Regions from separate parts of the Lysinibacillus sp. Y5S-8 genome, predicted to be linked through region 1. Evidence: a T-box and tRNA genes for the amino acid it is inferred to sense, from the RefSeq annotation. Region 1 holds a T-box; the other regions hold tRNA genes.
The links. A T-box is a leader RNA that pairs with one kind of tRNA and senses whether it is charged. The one in region 1 lies ahead of argS (arginine--tRNA ligase), so its partner is inferred to be a tRNA-Arg.

Region 1 (4,488 bases):
TACGACTAGCTGGGATACATTAATGGAAAAAGGAATTGTCACTGAAAAAGTAGCAAAGAAAATTTCAGACAATAAGAAATTAAAATTAAAAGAGATGTACGCCATCATGGCTGATGTCATTCATTATGTAGAAAAGAAACATTCCTCTTCTTGAGGAATGTTTCAGACTGTAGACAAGCTCGAAAAATTTGAGCGTTTGCCTACAGTTTTTTTATTTTACAATAATATAAAGCCGTTGATTTCCACTATGGGCAGCCTCACTCAGTCAGGGATCTCCCTTCGTTTCAAGCAACCTTTTGATTTAATCTATAGCTCATAAATGTTAACACTGAGGCTATGAGCGCTAAGATTCCACCAGCCCACGAAAGTTTGTCTAGACTGCCAGAAGCTACGACAAATCCTCCTATTGCAGAGCCTAATGCAATCCCCACATTAACAGCTACAGGGGTTAATGAGGATGCAAAGTCTTTTGCAGAGGGAGAATATCTTTCAGCTAAATCCATGAAGTAGAGTTGGACAGTTGCATTAACAGCATATAGCATGACAGCCATTAACATAATAGTCAGTAGCCCTAACCACATAGAGGACATCGTAAAATACAGAGTAAATAAGATAATGGCCTGAATAATGAACGTATAGCGCAATTTACCTAAACCATTATGCTGAGCAATTTTGCCAGCTAAAAGATTACTAAAGATTGAAAAGAAGCCATAGATTAAGAGAACAATACCTATGTATTTCGTTTCAATACCAAGTTTTTGTTGTAAAATTGGCGTAATAAAAGTATAGATTGTGTATGTTCCAGCAATCGTAAAAACAGGAATGAAGAATGCTAGAATGATTTTAGGTTGCTTAAATAAACTTAATTGCTCTGATAGTGAACTTTTTGTTGCTTTGATATTTCGAGGTAGCACAAACATGCTGATGATAAAGGCAATCCCGCCTAAAGCTGCTGTTAACCAAAATGTCATGTGCCAATTACTCCATTGTCCAACCATTGTTCCTAGAGGTACACCCATGACGTTGGCAATGGTAAAGCCCGCAAATATGAAAGCAATGATAGAGGATCTTTTTTCTTTTGGCATACTATCATTCGCTATAGACATGGCTAATGCTGTAAGTACGCCGCTGACAACAGCCGTAACAACTCTGGAAGTTATTAAAATACCATAGGAACTAGAGAGGGCACTTACAATATTTCCAAGTATAAAGAGGGAAATCAATACTAACATGAGTGGATATTTTGCAAATCTACTAACAAAACCGGTTAAGATGGGTGTACCAATCGCATAGGCGATAGCAAATCCAGAAATCAAGGAACCAGCTGTGGCAATTGGTATACTTAAATCTGTAGAGACCTCCGTTAATAATCCTACAATAACAAATTCACTTGTTCCCATGACAAACGTTAATAAGGTTAATGTGAAGGCTAAAATTTTATGTTTATTGCTAAATGCATTTTCTTTATTCATAATCAAAAAACATCACTCCTTTATATCAATATATCGAGAAATTTCGATGTATTGTGCAAATGTATAAGAAACCTAATAACTATAACGTATCTATTTATCGTGAATAATCGATATGACATTTTAAACAGAAACCCAATTTTAATCATTTTGGGTATCTGATACAAGAAACGAGGCAATTTGATGAATCGTTTCTTCTTTTAATTTATAATATGTCCATTGACCATGACGAAAAGATTCGAGAAGTCCAGCCTTTTGCATCATATTTAAGTAGTGAGAAACGGTTGATTGAGAAGTTTTAGCTTTCTCCTGAATATCACCAACACATACGCCTCCTTCGATACTCACTTTTGGGAAATGTTTCTCAGGTTCCTTCAGCCACTGTAAGATGTTTAGCCTAGTCTCGTTTGATAACGCTTTGAAAATTTCAATTGGTTCCATATCGCAATGATATATCGAATTATCTCGATATGTCAATTGCTAAGTACCGACATTATATTTTAAAAATGGTTGACGCCAATAAGGAAGTCCTGTAATATATGTCAAAATCATATAAAAATTCAATGAAGAAGAGAGTAATTGATGGACAACTGGCAAGCGAGTTAGGGTTGGTGTGAGCCTAATGCAGAAACCATGAATGAAGCGCACTTTGGAGAAGATTCTCGAACAAGTAGTAGAGAATAGCGGGGCGTCACCTCGTTAACAATGGAAAGTGGTCATATTAAATGGCAACTAGAGTGGTACCACGGGATTATGATGCTCTCGTCTCTAATTTTAGAGACGGGGGCTTTTTTATTTGGACAGGAGGAGGATCAAGATGAATAAACAAATCGCTGAAAGTATGGCAGAAGTAGTCAATCATCAATTAACAGCAGATGATATTGCGTCATTATTAGAAAAACCAAAAAGCTCGGAGCTTGGGGACGTGGCATTCCCTTGTTTTACCTTAGCCAAAAGATGGAAAAAGTCACCACAAACTATTGCAGCGGATATAGCAAGTCAATTAAACAATGACAATATCCAGCGTGTGCAAGCTGTTGGAGGCTATGTCAATATTTTTCTAGATCAACAAAAAGTGACGCAACATCATGCAAGCAAAACAATCATATGGAACTAATCAAACGGGGATGGGAGCTGTCGTCCTAGATTTTTCATCTCCTAATATTGCGAAGCCATTCTCGATGGGGCATTTACGTTCAACAGTCATTGGGAATGCCTTAGCCAATATGGCAGAAAAAAATGGTTATCAAGCGATTCGCATCAATCATTTAGGGGACTGGGGTACACAGTTCGGTAAGCTTATTGTGGCTTATCAATATTGGGGTGATAAGCAAGCCATTACAGCGTCACCAATTGTGGAGCTATTAAAGATTTATGTGCAGTTTCATGAAGAGGCAGAGCAAGACCCAGCACTGATTGAACAGGCACGTGCCGCCTTTAAAGCATTGGAAGATGGCGATGCAGAGGCACTGGCATTATGGCAATGGTTCCGAGATGTATCATTAGTAGAATTTCAATCAATATACGAGTTGTTAGGAATTCACTTTGATGCTTTTACAGGAGAAGCCTTTTACAATGACAAAATGATACCTGTTGTGACAGAACTACAAGAAAAAGGGCTCCTAGTGGAATCAGATGGGGCGTATGTTGTGGAGATGGAGGAAATGCCTCCATGCTTAATGACGAAAACAGATGGAGCCACGCTTTATGCGACACGCGATTTAGCTGCCGCCCTGTATCGCCAACAGCATTACCAGCCAGAAAAGATTTTCTACGTTGTTGGCAATGAGCAGTCCCTCCATTTTAAACAACTTTTTCAAGTCATCGAAAAAATGGGCTATGCTTGGGCCGAAAATCTACAGCACGTCCCATTTGGGATGATGCTCAAGGATGGCAAAAAAATGTCGACCCGTAAAGGCAAAGTGGTGTTATTAGCAGATGTGCTAGCAGAGGCCATTGCGACGGCGAAGCGTAATATCGAAGAGAAAAATCCCCATCTTCCTAACAAGGAGCGAGTAGCCCAGCAAGTTGGGGTTGGCGCTGTTATATTTAATGATTTGAAATACCATCGCCTCAATGATATTGAATTTTCGATCGAGCAAATGATGAATTTTGAAGGTGAAACAGGTCCTTATGTACAGTATACGTATGCCCGTCTTTGCTCCATTTTAGAAAAAGCAAACGCCCCAGCTGAAGTGATAACCTTCCAGCCAGTAGGAGAGCAGGCTTGGGCGATTGTTTTATTACTGGAGCAGTTTCCGAAAGTGGTAGCTACGTCTTTTGATCAGGCTGACCCGTCCCAAATAGCGAAATATGCCTTACAATTGGCCCGTTTATTGAATAAATATTATGCCCAACAGAAAATATTAGCGGATGATGAATATCAAGCGTCACGTCTAGCACTTTGTTCATGTATTGCGATTGTCTTAAAAGAATCATTCGCCTTATTGGGCATTGAATTACCTGAAAATATGTGACACCTACTGAATCAAGATAAAAAACAGCCATTTTCAAGAAACTGTCCCAAGATTGACCGTCTATCGAAAACATGGTAAAAGGAGAGAGGAATAAATAAACAAACTCTTTCAGCAATGAATGTTGAGTGGCAGTAGAGAGGATATTGAACAAATGGCAAAAAAACAATGGACCCTTTCACTTATACTAGTGGTCATCAGTATATTTTTTGTTGCACTCAATATGAGACCGGCAGTAACAGGGATTGGCCCACTTTATAATGTACTGATGACATCCTTACATGTCTCCAATACAAGTATGAGTTTTCTGACATCCATCCCCGTTTTTTGTATGGGGTTATTTGCACCATTGGCTGTACCGCTTCAGCGAAAGGTTGGCACGAAATCCGCCATAACATTTTTAGTGGCTATTCTCGTCCTTGCCAATGGGCTACGCCTTTTACAAGAAAGCTATGCTTTGCTCATTGTGACAAGCTTTGCGGCAGGCTTAGCCATTGCGATGATTGGTCCTATTTTAAATGCCTTTATTAAGAAAAAGTTTCCAC
Region 2 (4,488 bases), 1.3 Mb from region 1:
GGAAGGCTCGTCCGCTCAGGGTTAGTCGGGACCTAAGCCGAGGCCGATAGGCGTAGGCGATGGACAACAGGTTGATATTCCTGTACCACCTCCTCACCGTTTGAGAAATGGGGGGACGCAGTAGGATAGGGTAAGCGCGCTGTTGGTTATGCGCGTCCAAGCAGTAAGGCGTGTGTGTAGGCAAATCCGCACACTGTAACGTTGAGCTGTGATGGCGAGTCCGTATGGACGAAGTTCCTGATTTCACACTGCCAAGAAAAGCCTCTATCAGGTGAGAGGTGCCCGTACCGCAAACCGACACAGGTAGTCGAGGAGAGAATCCTAAGGTGTGCGAGAGAACTCTCGTTAAGGAACTCGGCAAAATGACCCCGTAACTTCGGGAGAAGGGGTGCTCTTGAGCGTGCAAGCGCATGAGAGCCGCAGTGAATAGGCCCAGGCGACTGTTTAGCAAAAACACAGGTCTCTGCAAAACCGTAAGGTGACGTATAGGGGCTGACGCCTGCCCGGTGCTGGAAGGTTAAGAGGAGTGGTTAGCGCAAGCGAAGCTGCGAATTGAAGCCCCAGTAAACGGCGGCCGTAACTATAACGGTCCTAAGGTAGCGAAATTCCTTGTCGGGTAAGTTCCGACCCGCACGAAAGGCGTAACGATCTGGGCACTGTCTCAACGAGAGACTCGGTGAAATTATAGTACCTGTGAAGATGCAGGTTACCCGCGACAGGACGGAAAGACCCCGTGGAGCTTTACTGTAGCCTGATATTGAATTTTGGTACAACTTGTACAGGATAGGTAGGAGCCAGAGATCTCGGAGCGCCAGCTTCGAAGGAGGCGTCGGTGGGATACTACCCTGGTTGTATTGAAATTCTAACCCATGCCCCTTAGCGGGGCAGGAGACAGTGTCAGGCGGACAGTTTGACTGGGGCGGTCGCCTCCTAAAAGGTAACGGAGGCGCCCAAAGGTTCCCTCAGAATGGTTGGAAATCATTCGTAGAGTGTAAAGGCACAAGGGAGCTTGACTGCGAGACCTACAAGTCGAGCAGGGTCGAAAGACGGGCTTAGTGATCCGGTGGTTCCGCATGGAAGGGCCATCGCTCAACGGATAAAAGCTACCCCGGGGATAACAGGCTTATCTCCCCCAAGAGTCCACATCGACGGGGAGGTTTGGCACCTCGATGTCGGCTCATCGCATCCTGGGGCTGTAGTCGGTCCCAAGGGTTGGGCTGTTCGCCCATTAAAGCGGTACGCGAGCTGGGTTCAGAACGTCGTGAGACAGTTCGGTCCCTATCCGTCGTGGGCGTAGGAAATTTGAGAGGAGCTGTCCTTAGTACGAGAGGACCGGGATGGACACACCGCTGGTGTACCAGTTGTCTTGCCAAAGGCATCGCTGGGTAGCTATGTGTGGACGGGATAAGTGCTGAAAGCATCTAAGCATGAAGCCCCCCTCAAGATGAGATTTCCCATTACGCAAGTAAGTAAGATCCCTCAAAGACGATGAGGTAGATAGGTTCGAGGTGGAAGTGTGGTGACACATGGAGCTGACGAATACTAATCGATCGAGGACTTAACCAAAAATGTTTGAACCATTCAATGAACCGTTTATCCAGTTTTGAAAGAACAAAACTTTCAATAAAAAAAGAGCTTCACGACACTATTTATTTGAAGCTGATATTAAAGGAACTTCTGCTAAGAACGCAACATCCATGTTGCAACGCAGAAGCCAGCACATCCATGTGCAAGTCTAGTGATGATGGCAAAGAGGTCACACCCGTTCCCATACCGAACACGGAAGTTAAGCTCTTTAGCGCCGATGGTAGTTGGGGGCTTCCCCCTGTGAGAGTAGGACGTCGCTAGGCATAGTACCCAGGAGGATTAGCTCAGCTGGGAGAGCATCTGCCTTACAAGCAGAGGGTCGGCGGTTCGAGCCCGTCATCCTCCACCATATGCCGGTTTAGCTCAGCAGGTAGAGCAACTGACTTGTAATCAGTAGGTCGTGGGTTCGATTCCTATAGCCGGCACCATTTTTTAGAGCCATTAGCTCAGTTGGTAGAGCATCTGACTTTTAATCAGAGGGTCGAAGGTTCGAGTCCTTCATGGCTCACCATTTTTAATAATAATAAGCGGGTGTGGCGGAATTGGCAGACGCACTAGACTTAGGATCTAGCGCCGCAAGGCGTGGGGGTTCGACTCCCTTCACCCGCACCATTATTTCATTGCCAGATAAAAAAACTTATGCACATGCGGAAGTAGTTCAGTGGTAGAACACCACCTTGCCAAGGTGGGGGTCGCGAGTTCGAACCTCGTCTTCCGCTCCAAATGTGCCGGGGTGGCGGAACTGGCAGACGCACAGGACTTAAAATCCTGCGGTAGGTGACTACCGTACCGGTTCGATTCCGGTCCTCGGCACCATTTTTAATGCGCCCGTAGCTCAATTGGATAGAGCGTCTGACTACGGATCAGAAGGTTATGGGTTCGACTCCTGTCGGGCGCGCCAAAAAAGAACGGGAAGTAGCTCAGCTTGGTAGAGCACTTGGTTTGGGACCAAGGGGTCGCAGGTTCGAATCCTGTCTTCCCGACCATTTCCAAAGAAATTATGGGGCCTTAGCTCAGCTGGGAGAGCGCCTGCCTTGCACGCAGGAGGTCAGCGGTTCGATCCCGCTAGGCTCCACCATAATAAATTAACCAGTATAAAGATCCTGGCGGCGTAGCTCAGCTGGCTAGAGCGTACGGTTCATACCCGTAAGGTCGGGGGTTCGATCCCCTCTGCCGCCATCTTAAAGGACCTTTAGCTCAGTTGGTTAGAGCAGACGGCTCATAACCGTCCGGTCGCAGGTTCGAGTCCTGCAAGGTCCACCATTTATATAATGCAACGGAGGTATACCCAAGTCTGGCTGAAGGGATCGGTCTTGAAAACCGACAGGCGGGTAACACCGCGCGGGGGTTCGAATCCCTCTACCTCCTCCAGTTTTAAATCTTTATAAATGGTGCTTTAAAAACTCGAAACAGTATAAAATTATCGCGGGGTGGAGCAGTGGTAGCTCGTCGGGCTCATAACCCGAAGGTCGTTGGTTCAAATCCGGCCCCCGCAACCAAATGGTCCCGTGGTGTAGCGGTTAACATGCCTGCCTGTCACGCAGGAGATCGCCGGTTCGATCCCGGTCGGGACCGCCATTATTTTCATAAGAAGATATGATAAGCAAAAGAAAATAAGCTTAGCATGGACGAAATGGGTCAGTAGCTCAGTTGGTAGAGCATTAGATTGAAGCTCTAAGTGTCGGCGGTTCGATTCCGTCCTGACCCACCATTTATGCGGGTGTAGTTTAATGGTAAAACCTCAGCCTTCCAAGCTGATGTCGTGGGTTCGATTCCCATCACCCGCTCCAAGGGCCTATAGCTCAGCTGGTTAGAGCGCACGCCTGATAAGCGTGAGGTCGATGGTTCGAGTCCATTTAGGCCCATCATTATTCCGAAGTAGCTCAGTTGGTAGTAGCACCTGACTGTTAATCAGGTTGTCGCAGGTTCGAGTCCTGCCTTCGGAGCCATTTTTATGTGGGGAAGTACTCAAGAGGCTGAAGAGGCGCCCCTGCTAAGGGTGTAGGTCGGGTAACCGGCGCGAGGGTTCAAATCCCTCCTTCTCCGCCATTGGCCCGTTGGTCAAGTGGTTAAGACACCGCCCTTTCACGGCGGTAACACGGGTTCGAATCCCGTACGGGTCATACTAAAAAACAGTAGATGCACATGCATCTACTGTTTTTTCATATTCATAGATATAAATATTACTCTTGATTCAATGCATTTTCATCCATATAAACTACTTCCCAGATATGCCCATCTACATCCTGAAATCCCCAGCCATACATAAACCCATGGTCTTGGGGTTCACTATAAGATTTACCACCGGAGGCCAGTGCCTTATTTACTAATTGATCTACTTGCTCTCGATTTTCAGCAGATAGACATAAAATTGCTTCTGCAGACGTAGCAGTATTTGTAATTTCCTTCTTACTAAACCCTTTGAATCGTTCTTCCACCATCATTAATGCAAAGATATTTTCACTAATAATCATTGAGGCTGTAGTCTCATCGCTAAATTGTTGATTGAACTCAAAACCTAGTTCCTTAAAGAAGTTGATGGATTTGTTTAGATCTTTCACTGGTAAATTGATAAAAATATTTTTCGATTGAAAAGCCATTTATTTTCACCTCCAAATCGACAGTAGCATAGAGCATAAAGCCATGTCAATTTCAGCAATAGATGGTTATTCTTTGATTGGATCGATGATGATGCATTTGAAAATGGCAGTTGTTTAAGCTATTCAAAATAGATGTTATATGAACATAAAAAGCAGAGACGTTTTTTTACAACATCTCTGCTTTTAAAGCAACCTAATTATCCTCGTGCTAGCATTCTTTTGAGAGAGCTAAGTGCTTCAGCTGTAGTATATTCATCTACTTGGATACGGTTATGTGGTTGCCCCTGCTCAATGCTTTCTA
Region 3 (4,488 bases), 1.3 Mb from region 1:
GATTTAGGAGGACAAGCCTATTATTTTGTCCAGCAATCAAGAGAGGTTGTAGCCACTGCTTTAGGCGTAAATAGTGACGGTATTATTTTTACAGGGAGCGGGACAGAAGGAAATATCCTGGCTATCTTGTCATTAGCGCTGGCCTCTAAAAAAGGAAAACACATTATTTCATCTCAAGCTGAGCATACGTCTGTGCATGCAGCGTTGAATACGCTTGAGAAAATGGGTTTTATAGTGACAAAATTGCCTTTACAGATGGATGGATGGATTGACCTTGAACAATTACAGCAAGCAATCCGCAAAGATACGGCTTTGATTACAATTCAACATGTCAATTCTGAAATTGGCGCTATTCAGCCTGTAGAGAAAATAATAGAGATGGCTAAAAAATCTGATGTTTTCAGTCATATTGACTGTGTACAATCATTTGGGAAGCTCGCTATACCAAGTGGAGTAGATGCCATTACAATCTCAGCTCATAAAATAGGTGGGCCAAAGGGGTGTGGTGCTGTCTATCTGAATCCTGCGCTCCGAGTACCTGCCTTAACACCGGGTGTAACTCATGAGAGGGGTTTAAGAGGAGGCACATTAGATACACCAGCAATTGTAGCCTTTGCGGCAGCAATTGAAAACTATCAATATGAAAGACAACATTATGAGACTTTAAGAAGATTTTTGAAGAACAATTTGCCTGAAACATGCCAATTAATAGAATGTAACCAACAATTGCCTAATATTTGTGGCGTAATGATGGATAAAATAGAGGGGCAATATGTTCTTTTAAAGTTAAATGAGGCAGGAATCTGTATTTCGACGGGTAGTGCATGTGATATTCATAGTGAATCTGGAACGAAAGCTATTTTATCAATGGGTTACTCTTTGGAAGCAGCACGCCAATTTTTTAGACTATCTTTTGGAGCTTCCACAACATTTGAAGAAATTCTAAGATTGAAACAAGAGCTTTTAACTATTTAATGAAACAACAAGTGAAGGGTTTTCTATACCCTTTCCTTGTTTAGAAATAGATTATAAGCTAAGAAAATAGGTGAAATAAAATAATTGTTTTCTTTTGAAACAACAATTGTTATAATATTTTGCAGGGCAATATTTTCTCTTACTTAGCAAAAATAACTTCAAAAAGTAATAATTTCTTTTTTTTATAAAAAAGTATTGCACAATGTGAGAAAACGTTATACAATAATTCTTGTCTTGAAGGACAGGTAAACAACTTCAAAACAAGATACATAAAGAAACTTCTGCTAAGAACGCAGAAGCCAGCACAATCAAGTGCAAGTCTAGTGATGATGGCAAAGAGGTCACACCCGTTCCCATACCGAACACGGAAGTTAAGCTCTTTAGCGCCGATGGTAGTTGGGGGCTTCCCCCTGTGAGAGTAGGACGTCGCTAGGCATAGTACCCAGGAGGATTAGCTCAGCTGGGAGAGCATCTGCCTTACAAGCAGAGGGTCGGCGGTTCGAGCCCGTCATCCTCCACCATATGCCGGTTTAGCTCAGCAGGTAGAGCAACTGACTTGTAATCAGTAGGTCGTGGGTTCGATTCCTATAGCCGGCACCATTTTTTAGAGCCATTAGCTCAGTTGGTAGAGCATCTGACTTTTAATCAGAGGGTCGAAGGTTCGAGTCCTTCATGGCTCACCATTTTTAATAATAATAAGCGGGTGTGGCGGAATTGGCAGACGCACTAGACTTAGGATCTAGCGCCGCAAGGCGTGGGGGTTCGACTCCCTTCACCCGCACCATTATTTCATTGCCAGATAAAAAAACTTATGCACATGCGGAAGTAGTTCAGTGGTAGAACACCACCTTGCCAAGGTGGGGGTCGCGAGTTCGAACCTCGTCTTCCGCTCCAAATGTGCCGGGGTGGCGGAACTGGCAGACGCACAGGACTTAAAATCCTGCGGTAGGTGACTACCGTACCGGTTCGATTCCGGTCCTCGGCACCATTTTTAATGCGCCCGTAGCTCAATTGGATAGAGCGTCTGACTACGGATCAGAAGGTTATGGGTTCGACTCCTGTCGGGCGCGCCAAAAAAGAACGGGAAGTAGCTCAGCTTGGTAGAGCACTTGGTTTGGGACCAAGGGGTCGCAGGTTCGAATCCTGTCTTCCCGACCATTTCCAAAGAAATTATGGGGCCTTAGCTCAGCTGGGAGAGCGCCTGCCTTGCACGCAGGAGGTCAGCGGTTCGATCCCGCTAGGCTCCACCATAATAAATTAACCAGTATAAAGATCCTGGCGGCGTAGCTCAGCTGGCTAGAGCGTACGGTTCATACCCGTAAGGTCGGGGGTTCGATCCCCTCTGCCGCCATCTTAAAGGACCTTTAGCTCAGTTGGTTAGAGCAGACGGCTCATAACCGTCCGGTCGCAGGTTCGAGTCCTGCAAGGTCCACCATTTATATAATGCAACGGAGGTATACCCAAGTCTGGCTGAAGGGATCGGTCTTGAAAACCGACAGGCGGGTAACACCGCGCGGGGGTTCGAATCCCTCTACCTCCTCCAGTTTTAAATCTTTATAAATGGTGCTTTAAAAACTCGAAACAGTATAAAATTATCGCGGGGTGGAGCAGTGGTAGCTCGTCGGGCTCATAACCCGAAGGTCGTTGGTTCAAATCCGGCCCCCGCAACCAAATGGTCCCGTGGTGTAGCGGTTAACATGCCTGCCTGTCACGCAGGAGATCGCCGGTTCGATCCCGGTCGGGACCGCCATTATTTTCATAAGAAGATATGATAAGCAAAAGAAAATAAGCTTAGCATGGACGAAATGGGTCAGTAGCTCAGTTGGTAGAGCATTAGATTGAAGCTCTAAGTGTCGGCGGTTCGATTCCGTCCTGACCCACCATTTATGCGGGTGTAGTTTAATGGTAAAACCTCAGCCTTCCAAGCTGATGTCGTGGGTTCGATTCCCATCACCCGCTCCAAGGGCCTATAGCTCAGCTGGTTAGAGCGCACGCCTGATAAGCGTGAGGTCGATGGTTCGAGTCCATTTAGGCCCATCATTATTCCGAAGTAGCTCAGTTGGTAGTAGCACCTGACTGTTAATCAGGTTGTCGCAGGTTCGAGTCCTGCCTTCGGAGCCATTTTTATGTGGGGAAGTACTCAAGAGGCTGAAGAGGCGCCCCTGCTAAGGGTGTAGGTCGGGTAACCGGCGCGAGGGTTCAAATCCCTCCTTCTCCGCCATTGGCCCGTTGGTCAAGTGGTTAAGACACCGCCCTTTCACGGCGGTAACACGGGTTCGAATCCCGTACGGGTCATACTAAGTGCAGTAGATGAATTACATCTACTGCACTTTTTAATTGATTTGATAACATAGTTACTATAAAAATGAAGCCTTCACAGAACATCGAATCTGTGAAGGCTTGTTAATTATATAGGAAGTTAAGAAATTTTTCTCCCTTTTCCGTAGGGGATCATAAACGCATAACAAGGAACTTAGACAAATGTAAGTTCTGTATTGTATAATTTTGTATTTTGAAGCTAGATGGACTAAGCTAATGATAAAGGAGGGATAGGAATGAATGAAAAATTAAAGTGGGTGCACAATCAGCTGGATAAAGCAAATGACGGAACAGCTTTACTGCCATATTTTACATTGGAACAAGTAAAGAAAGTGGGGCAATTTCTACGTACATATGAGCAATTTGAAAAGACACCTCTCCATCATCTTGATTCACTTGCTTCATGGATGGGTATAGAAAAAATCTTGGTAAAAGACGAATCCTATCGATTTGGCTTAAACGCATTTAAAGTATTAGGCGGAGTTTATGCAATTGCGCAGTATGTTGCCAATAGACTCCAGAAAAATATAGAGGAACTATCGTTTGAACAATTAAAATCATCAGAAGTAAAAGCGCAGATAGGTAATTTAACCTTTATTTCAACAACAGATGGTAACCATGGTCGTGGTGTGGCATGGGCGGCTCGTGAACTGGGGTATCAAGCGCGAATATATATGCCAGCTGGCAGTGCCGATGAACGTTTACAGCATATTAAAAAAGAAGGAGCCTATGCTGAAATAACGACAATGAATTATGATGAAACCGTGCGTTATACCTCGCAGCTAGCACAAGAAAATGGCTGGGTCCTGATTCAGGATACGATGTGGGATGGCTACGAAGAAATACCATTATGGATTATGCAAGGCTACACAACACTTGTACATGAAATCGTTGAACAGATGCAGCAAGCTCCGACACATGTATTTTTACAAGCTGGTGTTGGGTCATTTGCAGGGGCAGTAGTAGCTTTTTTACAACAATATTATGAGCAGGATATTACATTTGTGTTAGTTGAGCCACATGTTGCTAATTGTTATTATGAGAGCTTTAAGGCAGGTACTGAGCAATATGTAACTGTTGGTGGAGAGATGAAAACCATAATGGCGGGCCTTGCTTGCGGTGAACCTAATCCACAGGCTTGGCGACTCTTAAAAGCCCATATAAAAATAAGCATCTCCTGTGAAGAAGAAATAG

Region 2: it has a tRNA-Arg gene. The T-box ahead of argS (arginine--tRNA ligase) is inferred to sense a tRNA for this amino acid. The anticodon was not compared.
Region 3: it has a tRNA-Arg gene. The T-box ahead of argS (arginine--tRNA ligase) is inferred to sense a tRNA for this amino acid. The anticodon was not compared.

The regions. Positions count from the first base shown of each region.
Region 1 covers NZ_CP145889.1:2,302,831-2,307,318, forward strand. Annotated here, with positions in the region: gene V6670_RS11210 (FAD-dependent oxidoreductase) at 1-154, shown strand, start outside; gene V6670_RS11215 (MFS transporter) at 285-1,472, opposite strand; gene V6670_RS11220 (metalloregulator ArsR/SmtB family transcription factor) at 1,611-1,910, opposite strand; T-box leader at 2,024-2,242, shown strand; partial or broken gene argS (arginine--tRNA ligase) at 2,287-3,946, shown strand; gene V6670_RS11230 (MFS transporter) at 4,065-4,488, shown strand, end outside.
Region 2 covers NZ_CP145889.1:3,629,511-3,633,998, reverse strand. Annotated here, with positions in the region: rRNA gene V6670_RS17760 (23S ribosomal RNA) at 1-1,566, shown strand, start outside; rRNA gene rrf (5S ribosomal RNA) at 1,735-1,850, shown strand; tRNA gene V6670_RS17750 (tRNA-Val) at 1,861-1,936, shown strand; tRNA gene V6670_RS17745 (tRNA-Thr) at 1,940-2,015, shown strand; tRNA gene V6670_RS17740 (tRNA-Lys) at 2,023-2,098, shown strand; tRNA gene V6670_RS17735 (tRNA-Leu) at 2,115-2,199, shown strand; tRNA gene V6670_RS17730 (tRNA-Gly) at 2,235-2,309, shown strand; tRNA gene V6670_RS17725 (tRNA-Leu) at 2,315-2,403, shown strand; tRNA gene V6670_RS17720 (tRNA-Arg) at 2,412-2,488, shown strand; tRNA gene V6670_RS17715 (tRNA-Pro) at 2,497-2,573, shown strand; tRNA gene V6670_RS17710 (tRNA-Ala) at 2,590-2,665, shown strand; tRNA gene V6670_RS17705 (tRNA-Met) at 2,693-2,766, shown strand; tRNA gene V6670_RS17700 (tRNA-Ile) at 2,774-2,850, shown strand; tRNA gene V6670_RS17695 (tRNA-Ser) at 2,866-2,958, shown strand; tRNA gene V6670_RS17690 (tRNA-Met) at 3,012-3,086, shown strand; tRNA gene V6670_RS17685 (tRNA-Asp) at 3,090-3,165, shown strand; tRNA gene V6670_RS17680 (tRNA-Phe) at 3,223-3,298, shown strand; tRNA gene V6670_RS17675 (tRNA-Gly) at 3,304-3,377, shown strand; tRNA gene V6670_RS17670 (tRNA-Ile) at 3,379-3,452, shown strand; tRNA gene V6670_RS17665 (tRNA-Asn) at 3,460-3,536, shown strand; tRNA gene V6670_RS17660 (tRNA-Ser) at 3,546-3,636, shown strand; tRNA gene V6670_RS17655 (tRNA-Glu) at 3,639-3,710, shown strand; gene V6670_RS17650 (VOC family protein) at 3,771-4,187, opposite strand; gene nadA (quinolinate synthase NadA) at 4,385-4,488, opposite strand, start outside.
Region 3 covers NZ_CP145889.1:3,621,437-3,625,924, reverse strand. Annotated here, with positions in the region: gene V6670_RS17630 (cysteine desulfurase family protein) at 1-975, shown strand, start outside; rRNA gene rrf (5S ribosomal RNA) at 1,295-1,410, shown strand; tRNA gene V6670_RS17620 (tRNA-Val) at 1,421-1,496, shown strand; tRNA gene V6670_RS17615 (tRNA-Thr) at 1,500-1,575, shown strand; tRNA gene V6670_RS17610 (tRNA-Lys) at 1,583-1,658, shown strand; tRNA gene V6670_RS17605 (tRNA-Leu) at 1,675-1,759, shown strand; tRNA gene V6670_RS17600 (tRNA-Gly) at 1,795-1,869, shown strand; tRNA gene V6670_RS17595 (tRNA-Leu) at 1,875-1,963, shown strand; tRNA gene V6670_RS17590 (tRNA-Arg) at 1,972-2,048, shown strand; tRNA gene V6670_RS17585 (tRNA-Pro) at 2,057-2,133, shown strand; tRNA gene V6670_RS17580 (tRNA-Ala) at 2,150-2,225, shown strand; tRNA gene V6670_RS17575 (tRNA-Met) at 2,253-2,326, shown strand; tRNA gene V6670_RS17570 (tRNA-Ile) at 2,334-2,410, shown strand; tRNA gene V6670_RS17565 (tRNA-Ser) at 2,426-2,518, shown strand; tRNA gene V6670_RS17560 (tRNA-Met) at 2,572-2,646, shown strand; tRNA gene V6670_RS17555 (tRNA-Asp) at 2,650-2,725, shown strand; tRNA gene V6670_RS17550 (tRNA-Phe) at 2,783-2,858, shown strand; tRNA gene V6670_RS17545 (tRNA-Gly) at 2,864-2,937, shown strand; tRNA gene V6670_RS17540 (tRNA-Ile) at 2,939-3,012, shown strand; tRNA gene V6670_RS17535 (tRNA-Asn) at 3,020-3,096, shown strand; tRNA gene V6670_RS17530 (tRNA-Ser) at 3,106-3,196, shown strand; tRNA gene V6670_RS17525 (tRNA-Glu) at 3,199-3,270, shown strand; gene V6670_RS17520 (diaminopropionate ammonia-lyase) at 3,531-4,488, shown strand, end outside.